2 regions of the Agathobaculum sp. LCP25S3_E8 genome follow, and region 2 is predicted to be linked to the other one. Evidence: a T-box and tRNA genes for the amino acid it is inferred to sense, from the RefSeq annotation. Region 2 holds a T-box; the other holds one or more tRNA genes.
What was found. A T-box is a leader RNA that pairs with one kind of tRNA and senses whether it is charged. The one in region 2 lies ahead of ACTQ34_RS02750 (valine--tRNA ligase), so its partner is inferred to be a tRNA-Val.

Region 1: it has a tRNA-Val gene. The T-box ahead of ACTQ34_RS02750 (valine--tRNA ligase) is inferred to sense a tRNA for this amino acid. The anticodon was not compared.

Annotation. Positions count from the first base shown of each region.
Region 1 is NZ_JBQKJR010000008.1:432-8,461, reverse strand. Features, by position in the region: gene ACTQ34_RS04790 (GNAT family N-acetyltransferase) at 1-677, opposite strand, end outside; gene ACTQ34_RS04785 (hypothetical protein) at 957-1,520, shown strand; gene ACTQ34_RS04780 (C40 family peptidase) at 1,620-2,567, opposite strand; gene ACTQ34_RS04775 (hypothetical protein) at 2,602-2,901, opposite strand; gene mtaB (tRNA (N(6)-L-threonylcarbamoyladenosine(37)-C(2))-methylthiotransferase MtaB) at 3,070-4,350, shown strand; gene ACTQ34_RS04765 (hypothetical protein) at 4,420-4,572, shown strand; gene efp (elongation factor P) at 4,767-5,327, shown strand; tRNA gene ACTQ34_RS04755 (tRNA-Val) at 5,369-5,444, shown strand; gene ACTQ34_RS04750 (hypothetical protein) at 6,631-7,716, opposite strand; gene ACTQ34_RS04745 (hypothetical protein) at 7,679-7,855, opposite strand; gene ACTQ34_RS04740 (hypothetical protein) at 7,881-8,030, opposite strand, start outside.
Region 2 is NZ_JBQKJR010000004.1:30,942-38,971, reverse strand. Features, by position in the region: gene ACTQ34_RS02770 (hypothetical protein) at 1-202, opposite strand, end outside; gene ACTQ34_RS02765 (hypothetical protein) at 217-1,011, opposite strand; gene ACTQ34_RS02760 (hypothetical protein) at 1,087-1,248, opposite strand; gene ACTQ34_RS02755 (hypothetical protein) at 1,362-1,544, shown strand; T-box leader at 1,585-1,800, shown strand; gene ACTQ34_RS02750 (valine--tRNA ligase) at 2,066-4,687, shown strand; gene ACTQ34_RS02745 (hypothetical protein) at 4,851-5,726, shown strand; gene ACTQ34_RS02740 (hypothetical protein) at 5,913-6,980, shown strand; gene ACTQ34_RS02735 (bifunctional folylpolyglutamate synthase/dihydrofolate synthase) at 7,084-8,030, shown strand, end outside.

The DNA of each region.
Region 1 (8,030 bases), on a different contig from region 2:
AGCCCGCCGGTCACACAGCCTGTGCGGATGCTGAATACATTTAAATGGAACATGCCGGGGGCGGTTTGCTGTACCAAAGTCAAACCAGCGGGGCGGTTTTCCATCAGAAGCACATGACTGGTTGCAGGGTCGGCAAGATGGTATTCCGCCCGGCTGGCCTGATAGTTGCCCTCTCGTTCATAGTGCGCGCGGATTTCGTTCCATTGTGCCGTTGAAAGGTCGGATAGGGGAAGGACACTGTCGTGCCAGTCAACATGGGCGTTAGGGGACAGAACGGGAGCGGATTCCAGCTCTTCACGGGTCAAGCGAAAGTGTGGGAAGGCAAGGGCCTTGGTCAAAAAACCTTCTCGGGATAACATCAGCTCCATCACCGGTGTCCAGTCGGCGTCAAACGGATAACTGACGGTGATGCTGGCAATGGGCTGGCGTATCTTTTCGAAAATGCGCACACATGCCTGATGGAGAAGTCCTTCCCCCACGCCATGCCGACGGTGAGCCGGTGCAACCCAGAACCAGCAGATGCTGGCGCGTTCCCCCATGATGTTCAAGGCAATGACGCCACAATTTACACCGTCGCAGTTGGCGCCCAGCAAGACAGTTGAGCGTATGGAAAAGCGGTCGGGCAGCAAGGGGGAAAAAGCGGGGAGGAGTTCCTCGGTAATAGGAAAAATCTTCATACGTAACCTCCATGGAAAATGAGGAAAACAGGGATACTTCGGTCTGCCGCAACGTGGTGCAGCAGCGCAGAGTATGTCGAATAGAAGGAGAAAACTACTAAATTATAACATAGCATGGAAAAAAAGAGAGGTCAATTGTTTTTCTATTATTTGTAGAATACGGAAGAGAAGTACGGCCGTGTTGGTTCATGCACACCGCACAGAGCCGAAGGGTACACGGATACATAAGCGTGGCTGCCGACGCATAGAATGAGCGTGTAGGAAGGGGGCGGCGCTGGGATGCAGGAAGAAAGAAGCCCTGTCTATACCATTATTCTGGGCGTGTGCATGCTGTTGTGCCTGCTGATGATTGGCAGGATGCTGCTGGGTCATCCGGAGCAGGGTGCTTCGCCGGAAGCGGGCGCTCCGACTTTACCGGAGCAGGAGGAGACGGGAATGGAATTGCGTGAAACGGATTTATGCGAGTTGATAAAGCAGGCCCTACCAATACCGGTGCGGGAAATCACCGCGCAGATTGGAGCGGATGAAACGATTTCCGTTGTGGTATTGGTGCGTAAGCAGGATTTGCAGGAGAGTGGGTTGGTGTCGGGAGGACTGCGCACTGCGCTGTTGTTTCTGCCGGATGAATGTCGCATGTATGGGGTATGGACGGCTTCCGTGGCGGAAAGGAAGATTGTGCTGCAATGTGAAAATGCGGAAATTGGTGGAATTGCCGTACCGGCGGAACTGATTACGGCGTTAACCGATCAGGTAGCGACGTCCATCAATGAGCATTTGGAAAAAGCGGGATTTAAGCCGGAAAAACTGGAATGGACAGACGGCGCATTGCAGTTAACAGCGTAGCAAACGAGGCAAAGCCTTGGGCAGGAGATTGAAAATTACAGAACGAAAAACGGCATGACCAAATTGGCCATGCCGTTTTAAAGCATAGGGTTGTCCTTTTTAATCAAAAATAACACGGCCACCGCCCTGGAAACGGGTCAGATAGCTGCCGGAAAGCGGCTCATACTTGACCACTTCACCAGTATGCGGGGAGTGGATAAACGTATCATCGCCGACATAGATGCCCACATGGCTGATGGAAGAGGGGCTGCTGCCGAAGAATACCAGATCACCCGGCTCAAGATCCTCGAGCGCTACGCGCGTGGTTGCGTCAAACTGGGACTGGGCAACACGCGGAATAGAGCCGACTGTGTTGGCAAAGACATACGAGGTAAAGCCGGAGCAGTCAAATCCGCTCGGTGTGCTGCCGCCGTATACATACGGGGTTCCGAGGAACTGTGCGGCATAATCCAAAACCTCTGCGCGCTTCTCGCTGGTGCCGGTATAGGAAACTACATTGGTGGAAGGCACGATGGTTTCGGAAGTGCCGGAATTATTGGTAGCAGTGCTGCCGGAATTCGCGCTTGTGCTCTGTACGCCGGAGAAGCTGATATAGTCCGGATGTACATAGCCGGTTTTGCCGTTATATGTAACCTTATACCAGTTGCTCTGCACACCGGTCACGTCGACAACCGTGCCGTTTTTCAAAGACGCAAGCACACTGGAAGAGGTGCTCGGCTGAGAACGGAAGTTTACCGTGGTGTCGCAGACGATTTTTGCCTTGCCAAGCGAAAAATCAGTAGCGGTGGTGCCGGTCAGATATTCGCCGCTGACATAGCCTTCCTTGCCGTTGGCAACGACCTTATACCAGCTGCTGCTGTTGTTCAGGACAGCAACAACGGTGTTCTGCGACAGGGTGGCGATCACCTCACCGCCGGGGGACTCACGCAGATACAGCGCATCCGCTTTTACTTTCGCCTGATACATAGCCAGCGAATTAGGAAGAAGCATGGATACGGCAAGCATGCCGGTGACGGCGATGCGGAATAATTTCTTTGTGGATTTCATGGATAAGCCTCCGTTTGTCAAAGCAAAGTGTGGTTTACTTGTTGTTCAGTGCTCGGCCGAGCCAGATGGAGGCGATGTCCATGGCGGCCCACAGGCTGTTTTTCTCAGTCTTTTTTACGATGCGATCCTTGATTCGCACATTGGGGTTCGTCTGCTGCAATTGAACGGAAACGCGCTTGGCGACCGGCAGGCCTTTGACCTCGCCGGCATCCAGAATCTGCATCATAATAATGTGGGAATCACTCATGGAACCATAATAAATGATGTTTTCCTTGCGCATCAGCGGGTGTCCTTTATATTCCAGAAGTTCTTTCTTCTTGGCGGTGGTAGGCATTTTGTGCACTCCTTATAGTTACAAAACGGTTACAAGTTAAAGTTACATTATGGAAACAGTATAGCATGGCTGCCGCCGTTTGTCAAATGCGAATTAAAAATCGGTTGGAAAAACCGCTATTTTGTGATACAATAGGGCAGCAAATACAACAATTTGGTAGGGGCTTTCATGAAGTTTGCTTTTTTCACCTTGGGATGCAAGGTCAATCTGTTTGAAACGCAGGCGCTTGAGCAGCTGGCACAGGCGCGCGGGCATGAAATTGTGGACAAGGATGCGGATGCGGTTATTATCAACACCTGCACGGTTACATCGGTGTCCGACCATAAGAACATCCGTGCGCTCCATCGGCTGCGCAAGGACAATCCACGGGCGGTGATTGCGGCCTGCGGCTGTTTTGCGCAGACCGATCCGGAGCGCGTGCGCGCGACGGGCGAGGTCGACCTCATCTGCGGAACGGGCAATCGTGCGGAGGTGATTGCGCTGTGCGAAGCTGCGGTGCAAGGAGAGACGGCATCTTGCTGCGCATCGGAGGAGGAAAGATATGAAGTGCTGCCGGCCGGGGTTCCAAGAGGCCGGACGCGCGCGCTGCTGAAAATAGAGGATGGGTGCAACAATTTCTGCACCTATTGTATTATTCCATATGCGCGAGGGCGGGTGCGCTCGTTGCCGCCCGTGCTGGCAGAGCAGGAAACGGCACGTTTGGAAGAGCAGGGTGTGCACGAAGTTGTCCTGACAGGAATCGAGATTGCGTCATATGGGCGGGATTTGCAGCCCGTTGTTTCGCTGACAGACCTGCTGTGCGATTTATTGCCGGCACACCCGGAGATGCGGTTCCGACTTGGCTCCCTTGACCCGCGCGTGGTTGATGCGGATTTTTGCAGTCGGTTGTCAGGTTTGCCTAACCTCGCTCGGCATTTCCATCTTTCCTTGCAAAGCGGCTGCGACAGTGTGCTGCAGCGCATGGGGCGTAAATATACGGCAGAGGAATATTATCAGGCGGTGGAACGGATTCGCGCGGTGATTCCGGACGCCTCCATCACCACCGATTTAATTGTAGGCTTTCCGGGAGAAACCGAGGAGGAGTTCGCAGAAACGCTGGCGTTTCTCGAACGCTGCGCGTTTGCGGCGGTGCATGTGTTCCCGTTTTCCGTGCGGGAGGGCACGCGCGCGGCAAAGCTGCCGGGACAGCTTGCTCAGCAGGAGAAGGCGGCGCGCGCAGAGCGAGCCAAAGCAGTGGCGCTGCGGCTGAGTGAAGCATATCGTCACGGCTTTGTCGGAAGAGAATTGACCGTACTGCCCGAGCATCGCACAGACGGTTTTTGGGCGGCGCACGGCACATATGGTTTTCCTATATATATAGAAGAGGAAGAGCGGGTAAAAAAGAACGAACCGGTCGAGGTGCGATTGGAAGAATTGCATCGTGACGGCCTGCGCGGAAAAATCCTTTAGCGCATCTGTCACCACATGAGGAGTTGCTCCATAGTATGAAGTGAAATCTTTAATAGGAGGAAATTCCTTATGTGCTCTTCTAACTCTATTTTTGGCGAGAATAACTGGTGGTGGATCATCGTTGTTATCATCCTGATCTGGATCTGCTGTGAGCAGGGCAACGGCTGTGGCTGCGGTTCGGATAACGGCTGCTGCACTTGCGGCAACAATTGCTGCTGCTGATTAAGCCACATATTCCCAAAGCGGATGTGAAGGCGGCGCGGCCTGCGGCTGCGCCGCCTTTTTCCGTGCCCGCAAAAAAATTTCAAGAAAATTATAATTACCTCTTGCAAAAAGAAGAAATTTGCGGTAGAATAAACAAGCACTGTTCGAGAGACAGTCAAAATGAGGATAAATCACTATGGAGGAATACCGATATGCTGGCAGGCGAATTTCGTAACGGCACAACTTTTGAAATGGACGGTCAGGTGCTGCAGGTCATTGAGTTTCAGCACGTAAAGCCGGGCAAGGGTGCGGCGTTCGTTCGCGTAAAGATGAAGAATGTCATCACTGGCGCGGTAACGGAGCGTTCCTTCAATCCGACCGATAAATATGAGGCAGCTTATGTAGAGCGCCGTGACATGCAGTACCTTTACAACGAAGGTGATCTGTACTACTTCATGGACAACGAAACCTATGAGCAGATTCCGATCAGCAAGGATACGCTTGGTGATGATTTCCGCTTCGTGAAGGAAAATGAAAACTGCAAGGTTTGCTCTTACAAGGGCAATGTCTATGCGGTTGAGGCACCGCTCTTCGTAGAGTTGGAGATTACCGAGACCGATCCTGGTTTCAAGGGCAATACTGCGACTAACACGCTTAAGCCTGCGACCGTTGAGACCGGCGCAACCGTTCAGGTTCCGCTGTTCATTGAGCAGGGTGAGCGCATCAAGATTGACACTCGTACCGGTGAATATCTGGAGCGTTGCAAGAAGTAAGACAATTTATCCGGACGATGATTTTCCATCGTCCGAGTTATGGACATTTAGCTCAGCTGGAAGAGCATCCGCTTGACGTGCGGAAGGTCGGCGGTTCGAACCCGTCAATGTCCACCATCCAAAACCGTCCTAAAAAGGGCGGTTTTTGTTGTTTTTAATTGATTCTGCTAACATTACGCGCTTTCCGGCAGCAGTTGTATTATTAAGTTCGAAGTAGTCATGTAGTTACAATTCAGGAGCAAAAAGTGCTTGTTGAAGTGTTTGAACATGATTCGGAGAAAAGTATGTAGGGATAAAGCTACCACACACTTTTTATCAAAACAAATTGCGAAATCTACCTATTTAACCTAGCTCTTTGAGTTTCTGCTTTATTTGGAAAGGTTTATTGGCACCGGGAAATATCTGATCCGGAAGCGAAATCATACCGTTTTTCAACATGATTGCAATGGTAGTTGTCTGTTCATAAAGACGGTTTTGGATTTTCGGCATTTGCTGTGTTTCATCTTCTGCAGAATGCTCCCTTAGATCCATCTAGAATGTAAGACTTTCGTTTGCAATTTCCGGCGCATCTACTTGAGCGCTAAAGCTGTGAATTGGGAATACATTGGCTGAGCGACAAGGGATTCGGACGGTTGAAGCACCGAAGTTGCTGGCTTTTTTATGCGCTCCTGTTGCACAAATAGGCGAGGGTGGCTCAAATAATGCCCTGTAGAGCCGATTACCTCTTCGTTGTGGCTTGGGGTTGAACCGTTGAACCAATCCTCTATGCAACGTTGTTCTTGAGGGAAAACATATTGTAGCATCGGCAACCGGAAAAACTGCTGACCAAAGTGGCGAAGGGAAGTGGGTATTTTCTGGATGACGAGTTTTCGAAAGGATGAAATCTTTTTTTAATCAGGAAAATCCGGTATGTTTACCTTTTTGGTGCGCCAATACACCCGTGTACGGAAGGCGCGCCTCGGATGCTGGGTGAATTGGTTGAGAAGAACGAGGTTTACAATTGGAAGCGTATAAGCGTGTGGGAGAAATCACGAGCTCCCAAATGCAGTTCCTGCCAATTCTCGGTGTGACCGTCAATACCGGAAAGGATGTGTATGCTAGAACTACGTTCTAGCCGAAAGTATCGGGTAAAAAACAAAACAAAAAACGAGTGTTCTTACAGCTTTTCAAATGCTATAAGAACACTCGTCATGTGTTAAGACGTCACTGTGGAGGTTCATTTTAGGCCGTCATAATTATGACACGTTTTGCACCAATTCTCAAATTATCCGGGTCAAAATGTTTACCATTCTATTATTGTGGCCTAATTCGTATAACTAAATGAATCATCAGCGTTATAAGTGACCGAAATTGCGTGAGATCCATTGTCATCCGAGGTCAAAACAATTTCACTCAATAGTCCGTCGGCACTATATATGTATTGATATTCGCAGTTGTTCCAATAGACGCTATCAATCGTCAGTCGTATGCAGTGCATATCTTCATATTCATACTGATACGTGGTTTCAAGATCATCTGGCCCAATTGAGTTACCATCCATACTGCATGATTCCGACACTTTTTGGAGATAGCCATTGGCATCGTATTCATACTTCGTTTCATACCATTCACACAATGATCCTTGTTCGCTTGCGCTGAAGTTGAGCAGAGCATCTTTGTAGTCCTGCACGGTGGCATACATATAGCAGTCTACCGTTCCAGGCACAATGACTTCGTTTTTTTCGTCGGCAAAAACATAATAATATTGGGAGACAGTTCCTCTCGCCCGATCATCTCCCCATGGCATGAAAATGGCTTGCACCATACCATTTTCACTCGGGCCAAGAATGTTATTGTCAATAATTGAAACATAAAGGGTATACGAACTATTTGAAGTAGTGAATGTCAGTTTCTTAATCACACTATCATAATTTGAGTGATTAAATACTTCTACCGTTTCCGCGACTGCATTTACGATCACTGGCATCTGTACTTGCGGCGTCGACATCTCCGTATACCACAACCTTGGATCAGCAAACATAATCTGTACGACAAATTCTTGTCCGTCATCATTCACCTGTTCCGTGTTATATGATAGGATTAATCGCTCCTCGTTATCAATATCAAAATCACAAAAGACATAGTTAGAAAGAGAGTCGTCTCCGTATTGGGCCTGCAAATAGTGCTCAAGTCCGGAATGATTGGATAGCGTTGGCGTTACTTTTTTCGCAGTTATCTGCGTATTAATATCTCCGCCGCTTTGTCTATCGTCATCATTCACGCCGCCACATCCGACGAGCGCCGTTAATAGCAACACCAGTACAAGTAAATGCGCTAAACATCTTTTCATATCGCTCTCGCCACCTCGCTTCTCATTTTTTGTATCGATCCGCAAGGTTTTCCGGCTCATGTGACTCTGCTCTGTTTTTCTTGTCCTTAATCGCGTTTTCAACCACATCGAAGCCCTTGTAAAGCACCCGCTTGATGACATAGCGGATCAAAAGAAGCACGATAGTAAATCCAGCAACTACTAAAATCCATTGTGGCATAACTTTTCCCTCCCTATAATCAGTTTCAGCTTAAAAAGCTGGGTTTGGTTTTCGTCTTGTTCTTCCAACTCTCTACCTTCGTGTTAGGGTCAAGCTTGAGGAACATTTTCTCCAGAGCGGTAAGGGTCATGTTCATAGCGGTAATGTTCTGTGGCATTCCCCGGTAAGTCTGCCA
Region 2 (8,030 bases):
CTTGCCTGACGGGCTGCGAAAGCAGCTCCTGTGCCGACAGGATGCCGTCCGGCACGGTGTTTTCAATTTGCGTCATGCGCGCAGTGCGCACTTCGGCGTGGATGGTCTGCTGTTTGCCGACGGTCTGCCACGCAAGGCCGGACACTGCGACAAGCACCGCCATGGCGAGCAACACAAGCAGGATTTTTCGTTTGCGGGTCATACCGATTTCTCCTTCTAATACATCAAATGCGCCAGCGCGCTGTAAACCGGTGTGATGAACAGCGTGCCGATGACAAAGCTCACAAGGTTGGCGGTGAGGGCATACGCCACGCGGCGCGCGCGGGTGTACCCGTGCAAAAAGCGCGCATAGGCAAGCGCTTCGACGACGAAAATAACCGCTTCGACGGCAAATGCCCAGAAAAAGGCTTGTCTCCAATCGGCGGAGAGCAAAATGCGCCCATAGGTAAGCGTCATCAAAGCCTGCGTTGCAAGGTTGACCAGCAAAAACGGCTTGAGGTTTTCGTACAGCTTGAAACGGAACAGCAGCAGCACCGCTGCCTCGATGAGGAGCGTTACCATAAAGGTGCAGACAAATTGTTTGAGCAGACCAATTCCAATCGGTGAGGTTGAGATTTCACCGGTCTGTGCGTTGATGGTAAAGGTTTGCATTGCGCGGGTGCGCTCGGCCTCGCCGGTCAGCAGCACCGTGCCGTCCTCATGCAGCAGCGCCGCACGGAACGGCGAGGGGAAGGGAAAAGTCCATAAGAACACCTGATCTCCGTCGTATGGTGCGCAGTCCCACACATACCAGCCGTCCGGCAGGGCGGCGGTGAGCGCTTCGGGCGGATTTTGCGAGGGATTGTCATACGGCTCGTTTCCAAGCAGGGCGACAGATACAATGCTGTCGTTCATCCCGGCGATGCTGACATAAATGGACGAGGTCGGCAGGCCGTTGGCGCGCGCGGAAACAGGCAGCAGGACAAGGAGCAAAGCAAACAGGCAGAGAACAGAACGGAACTTTTGACGCATGGTGATCGCCTCCCTATGTTTGGATACCTTCATTATAACAGAGGGGCGGCAAAGCACAAGTTACAGGACGGGTTTTCAGTCGATGGCGCGCTCTTCCGCGCCGGAGAGCGCCTGCCGCAGCCCGGAAAGGACGGTTTGGCGGTCGGCGGTTTCGTCCGACAGCTCCATGTAGCGGACAAGGTCGTCCACCGCGCGCACCAGATAAAGGTAAGCATCCTTGTAGTTGAGTTCGTCCATAGCAGTGACCTCCATGTAGAAATTATTAAGAACCCACTATGGGTTCTTATTCTCATTCTAACACATAATACACTTAAAATGAACCCATAATAAATGCGAAATGAGTGCTATATGTGGAAAAGAAAAAACATCTATCCCTGCGGCTGGATGACGAAACCCGTCTCAAGCTGCGCTATATCGCAAAATACGAGGGCCGGTCAATCAACGGACAAGTCATGCACCTGATTTACGGCTGTATTCGTGACTACGAAGAGAAAAACGGCAAAATTGACATTTCTGAGGCGCAAAAATCTTGACAAACCCCGCTTTTGTGGATATACTGATTAAGTTAATACGAAAAATGCAATGACAAAGAGGAGTATTCCTGTCCCCGCGCGTCAAGAGAGAGGGCGGTTCGGTGCAAGCCCTTCGGCGGGAAGGAAGAAGGTCGCTTTGGAGCAGGAGGGTTGAAACCAGTAGGCCGTCCCGTCCCGCCCACGTTACGGGTCAACGAGTGCGCGGCAGCTTTGCCGCGAATTTAGGTGGTACCACGGAGCACGCTTCGTCCTATACGGACGGCGTGCTTTTTTGTTTGCCCGTATTTCGCGGGCAGCGGAAAACGTGCGGCTGCGCGCCGCGGGCGCACAAGAGGGGGAAACCCATGGTTTCCTCCCTCTTGCGAATCACCCCCTTCCTTTAGGGCGCGCTGTGCGCGCAAGAGTGCGCCCCGCCCGACGGTTTCCGCCCATCTGTCGCGAGAAACAAGAAGGGGCTCTGCCACCCCGGGGGGCGCTACCGCGCCAAAATCAGTCAATTTAATTCAAAAGGAGATAGATCAATGAGCGAACTGCCCAAGACCTACGACCCGAAAGCGGTCGAGGACAAGCTGTACAGCTTCTGGAACGACTCCGGCTTTTTCCATGCCGAGGTCAATCCGGATAAGAAACCCTATACCATCGTCATTCCGCCTCCGAACGTGACCGGCCAGCTGCACATGGGCCATGCGTTCGATGAGACCTTGCAGGACATCCTCATCCGCACCAAGCGCATGCAGGGCTACGAAGCGCTGTGGATGCCCGGTACCGACCACGCGGGCATCGCCACCCAGATTAAGGTGGAAGAGAACCTGCGCAAGGAAGAGGGCCTGACCCGTTACGACCTCGGCCGCGAAAAGTTCCTCGAGCGCGTTTGGGACTGGAAGAATAAGTACGGCGACCGCATCATCAGCCAGCTCAAAAAGCTCGGTTCGTCCTGTGACTGGGAGCGTGAGCGCTTCACGATGGACGAGGGCTGCTCCAAGGCGGTGCGCGAGGTGTTTGTCAACCTGTATAACAAGGGCCTGATTTACAAGGGTCACCGTATCATCAACTGGTGTCCGCACTGCACGACCGCGCTTTCCGATGCGGAGGTCGAGTATGAGACCCAGCCGGGCAAGCTGTGGCACATCCGCTATCCGCTGGCGGACGGTTCGGGCGATTTGGTCGTGGCGACCACCCGTCCGGAAACCTTCATGGGCGACACCGGCGTGGCCGTCAACCCGAACGACGAGCGCTACAAGCACCTGATTGGCAAGACCTGCATCCTGCCGATTATGAACCGTGAAATCCCGATTTTCGGTGATGATTACGTTGATATGGAGTTTGGTACGGGCTGCGTTAAGGTCACGCCCTGCCACGACCCGAACGACTTCGAGATGGGTCAGCGCCACAACCTCGAGCAGATTCTCGTGTTCAACGAGGACGCGACCGTCAACGAAAACGGCGGCAAGTACGAGGGCATGGACCGCTATGAGTGCCGCAAGGCGGTCATCAAGGACCTCGAAGAGGGCGGCTATCTGGTCAAGACCGAGGACCACGAGCACAACGTCGGCACCTGCTATCGCTGCGGCACGACGGTCGAGCCGATGACCTCGGCACAGTGGTTCGTCAAGATGGCGCCGCTGGCAAAGCCCGCGATGGACGTTGTCACCGAGGGCAAGACCAAGTTTGTGCCCGACCGGTTCTCCAAGACCTATCTGCGCTGGATGGAAAACGTGCACGACTGGTGCATTTCGCGTCAGCTGTGGTGGGGTCACCGCATCCCGGCGTTCTACTGCGACGACTGCGGCGAAATGACCGTCTCCAAGGAAGATGTACACGTTTGCCCCAAGTGCGGCTCGAAGAACGTCCGTCAGGAAGAGGATGTGCTGGATACCTGGTTCTCGTCTGCGCTGTGGCCGTTCTCCACGCTCGGATGGCCGGATAAAACGCCGGAACTGGACTACTTCTATCCGACCTCCACGCTGGTCACCGGCTATGATATCATCTTCTTCTGGGTCGCGCGTATGATTTTCTCGGGCGTCGAGCACATGGGTCAGACGCCGTTTGATACCGTGTATATTCACGGTCTGGTACGCGACGCGCAGGGCCGCAAGATGTCCAAGTCGCTGGGCAACGGCATCGACCCGCTGGAAGTCATCGACCAGTACGGCGCGGACGCGCTGCGCTTTACGCTGGCGACCGGCAACAGCCCCGGAAACGACATGCGTTTCTCGGACGAGCGCGTGCAGGCGTCGCGTAACTTCTGCAACAAAATTTGGAATGCGTCGCGCTTTATCCAGATGAACCTGACCATCGGCAAGGATAAGGCCGCCGAATTGCCCGAGACGCTGGCGCTTGAGGACAAGTGGATCGTGTCCAAGTACAATACGCTCGTTGCCGAGGTCACCCGCAACATCGACCAGTACGAGCTGGGTCTGGCGGCTGCCAAGCTCAACGACTTTATCTGGGACAACTTCTGCGACTGGTATATCGAAATTGCCAAGACCCGTTTGCAGGCGGGCGACGAGAACGTGCAGAAGGTGCTGTGCTATGTGCTGTCCGGCGCGATGCAGCTGCTGCACCCGTTCATGCCGTTCATCACCGAAACCATCTGGCAGGTGCTGCCGCACGAAGGACCGTCGGTTATGGTGTCCCAGTGGCCGGAGTATGACGAAAAGCTGCATTTCGCCGCAGAAGAGGCGCAGATGGAGACGCTGATGGACGCGGTGCGCGCCATCCGTAACCGCCGCAGTGAGATGAACGTTCCGCCGTCCAAAAAAGCCAAGGTGCTCATCCTGACCGAGAAAAAAGACACCTTTGCTGCTGGCGAAGGCTTCTTCCCGAAACTCGCTTATGCGTCCGGCATCGAGCTGATTGATGCAGTGCCCGCGGACGCGGCCAAGATGGCCTCGGTCGTCACGGGTGATGCGCAGCTGTATATGCCGATGGGCGATCTCATCGACTTCGCTGCTGAGCGCGCGCGCCTCGAGAAGGAGAAGGCCAAGGTTGAGGATGACATTGCGTTCGTCATGAAGAAGCTGAACAACCCGAAGTTTGTCGACAAAGCGCCCGAAAAGGTTGTCGCGGTCGAGCGCGAGAAGGCCGAAAAGCTGCGTGAGCACCTCGCAAAGCTGGAGGAATCCATTGCAGCTCTCGGATAAATGCAATCAATAGAGTAATGTAAAACGGTATGGCTATGCCATGCCGTTTTTCTTTTGCTTCAAGATGTGATATAATGTCGAATATTGCAAAAAACAGAATCAATGCGCGAAAAAAACAGGATCTCTTGTGCAGAGATGCAAAAAACGAGAGGAGAGATTTTCTATGAAAACAATGAACCCAAATGTGAGACGATGGATAGCCGTGGTGGCGTTGGTCGTGATTGCGCTGCTGTCCGCATTTGTGCTAGCAGGAAGGCTGTCTGATCCGGCGTTCCATGCGGCTTCAATTGCGGTGCTGGACGAAAAAAAGGTAACGGTCACCGAACTGACGGCAGCGGTCGCTGCCGGATCGGTCATCATTTCGGCCGTTCCAGGGGATGCAACCACACCTATTGCCAACCAGGTGGCTGAAATGGCAACCTACCTGTTGATCGTCGTTGGTGCGATCATGCTGGAAAAATTCCTGCTCACCATGACCTTCCTTGTGACTTTCCAGTATCTTATTCCAATTGCCTGCGTGTTGACCGGTATCTGGCTGTTCACGAATCGGACGGTGCTGGTGCAGTTGGCTGTGCGGCTAGCAGTGTTCGGCGTGATTATCTGTCTGATTGTTCCGGCCAGTGTTCAGATGAGTACGCTGGTGGAAGAAACATTTGATATCCAGCAGACGGTTGACGCGGTACAGCAGTCCGTGGATGAGATTGGGCAGACCGATGTAGGGGAGGAAACCGAGAATGAGAATGGCGGCCTGTTTGATTGGGTTAGCGGCATTGGTGCGAGCATCACTTCGGGCGTGACCGACCTCAAACAAAAGGCTGAGCAAATGCTGAATCAGTTTATCGATGCGGTTGCAGTGCTGATCATTACCAACTGTGTGTTGCCAATCGCAGTGTTGTTGTTCTTCCTGTGGGTGACCAAGATGATTTTTGGTGTGCAGCTGCCGGTATCGGCGCGTGATACGGTGGGCATGATTCACGGCCGCTTTCGGCGCAAGCGGGCGGCGCTGCATGCCTCTGCTGTGCAGGTCAAGAAAGACTGACGGATGCGCGCGGTTGCGTGGAAGCAGGCGCTTCAGACTCTAGTCTGTAGCGCCTGCTTCTTTTGTGTGATAGACGAAACAAAGATTGAAAAATTGTTGAAACTGTCCATTACTTTTTTGCCGTTTTGGTCGGATATTTACATATAAAAGGATTTAACCGGCAGCAAAGGGATGGAGGGGTAGAGCATGGTGGAACGAATTGAACGAATACGGGCACTTTATCGTGCGGCAGGACAGCAGAGCCGGAATACCGGCATGGACACGTACCGTGCTGCTGGACAGACGGAGCCGCAGGATACGGTGACGCTGGACACCGACTGGCAGCAGACAGACTGGACGCGTGCGGTCAATGAGGTATTGGAAAGCCTGCGCGACAGCTTTCCCGGCATCGAGATTGCGACCGGCAGCGCGCAAGATGGAGACGAACTGAAGCAGATCGCCATCGGGCTGGGCGGCGGTAAGCATCTGGTGATCGATCAGGCGTTTTTGGATAAAATGGCGCAGGGTCCGGAGGAATTTCAGGAAGGCTGCGATACGCTGCTGCGGCTGCTGCGCACGCTGAGCGCCACGGATATCACGGGCGTATATGTCGGCGAGGAGAAGGCGCAGACTTGGACATATTTCGAAAAATCGCCGGCGGCCGAGCAGATGGAGAAGGCAAGGCAGCTGCTGCACTGGTTTGCGGAGATGAACAAACCGAAAAAGGAGAAAAAAACAATCTTTGTTACAAATCCGCGCAACTACTCGACCAAGGGAAAGTATCATCGGCTGTCCCGTGCGGCAAGCGTGGGGCAGGTCAATCTGCTCATTTCGGATATCAATAGCGCAATCAACAACTTGCAGGGCGAGGCCATGTCCTCGAGCGAGAACGCAGCGCAGGCGCGGCGCGCCATTCGTTCGCTGCGCACGCTGCTGCAACGCGCAACACGGAAAATCAGCCGTCTGCAGGCGGAGCAACTCCTCAGCGCAAAGAAAAAACGCGCTGAGCGTGAGCAAAAGCAGGAAGAGGCCAATCGTCTGCGCCGTGCGCAGAAGGAGCAGCGCACCAAGCGCAAGCGTGCGGATGCGGCGACGGCAAACGGCGGTATCGTGCAGACCCCTGTGCAGAACAAGCGCTGGAAGCACGGCTATGATGAGTTTGCGGCGGCAGCCGTACCGGCCTGTCCGCTGCCTTCGGTTTCTGCGGGCGATATGGGCGGCGCGGGGGACGCTGCGGGCGGCGCGGTCGAGCTGGGACCGGAGATTGCGCTTTAAGTCAGTCGAGCAACAGAAGAGGGGGAAACTTCGGTTTCTCCTTTTTCTTTTTGGAAAGGCATGGTATAATGTTGCATATCGTTTTTTCAGGAAAGGGTTTACTATGAATACCGCAATTCCCAAAACCGCCGTTGATTATATTCATTCGCTCGGTCGCTTTTCCGGCGCGCCCGGCCTGCACCGCATCCGCGCCTTGTGCGCGGCGCTCGGTAATCCGCAGGATGGGCTGAAATTCGTGCATTTGGCGGGCACGAACGGCAAAGGCTCGACCGCGTGCATGTTGGATTCCGTGCTGCGCGCAGCGGGATATCATGTCGGACTGTACACTTCGCCTTACCTCGTGCAGTTTCATGAGCGCATCCGCGTGGACGGCGTCATGATTCCGGACGCAGATTTAACGCGTCTGTCCGCGCGTGTGGCGCAGGCCTGTGAAGGGCTGACATTGCCGGAGGGCGAACACATCGGTGAGTTCGAGTTCACCACGGCGCTGGCGTTTTTGTACTTTGCCGAGCAGCGGTGCGATATCGTTGTGCTTGAGACTGGACTTGGTGGCCGGTGCGATGCGACCAACATCATTCTTGCACCCGAGGTATGTGTCATTACCCCGATTTCACGCGATCATATGGCTGTGCTCGGCGACACGGTTGCCAAAATCGCGGCCGAAAAGGCCGCAATCATCAAGCCTGCTTGTGCGGTTGTGTGTGCTGAAGGACAGCCTGATGAGGCGCTGCCGGTCATACGGCGCGCATGCGACGCGGCAGGTGCGGTCTGGTATGCCGGCATGCAGGAGATGCAGTTGCTGCGCTGCGATATTATGGGTTCGGCATTTGTGCGCGGAGGGCAGGGCTACACCATTCCGATGCCCGGCCGCCATCAGCTGCAAAACGCACAGACTGCGCTGCGCACGCTGGCTGCGCTGCGGGAGCGCGGCTGGAACATTCCGCAGGAAGCCGAGGTGCGCGGACTGGCGCGGGCGCGCATGCCCGGACGGCTCGAGCGCATGGTCGATCAGCCGCTGGTGCTGCTCGACGGAGCGCACAATGCCGCAGG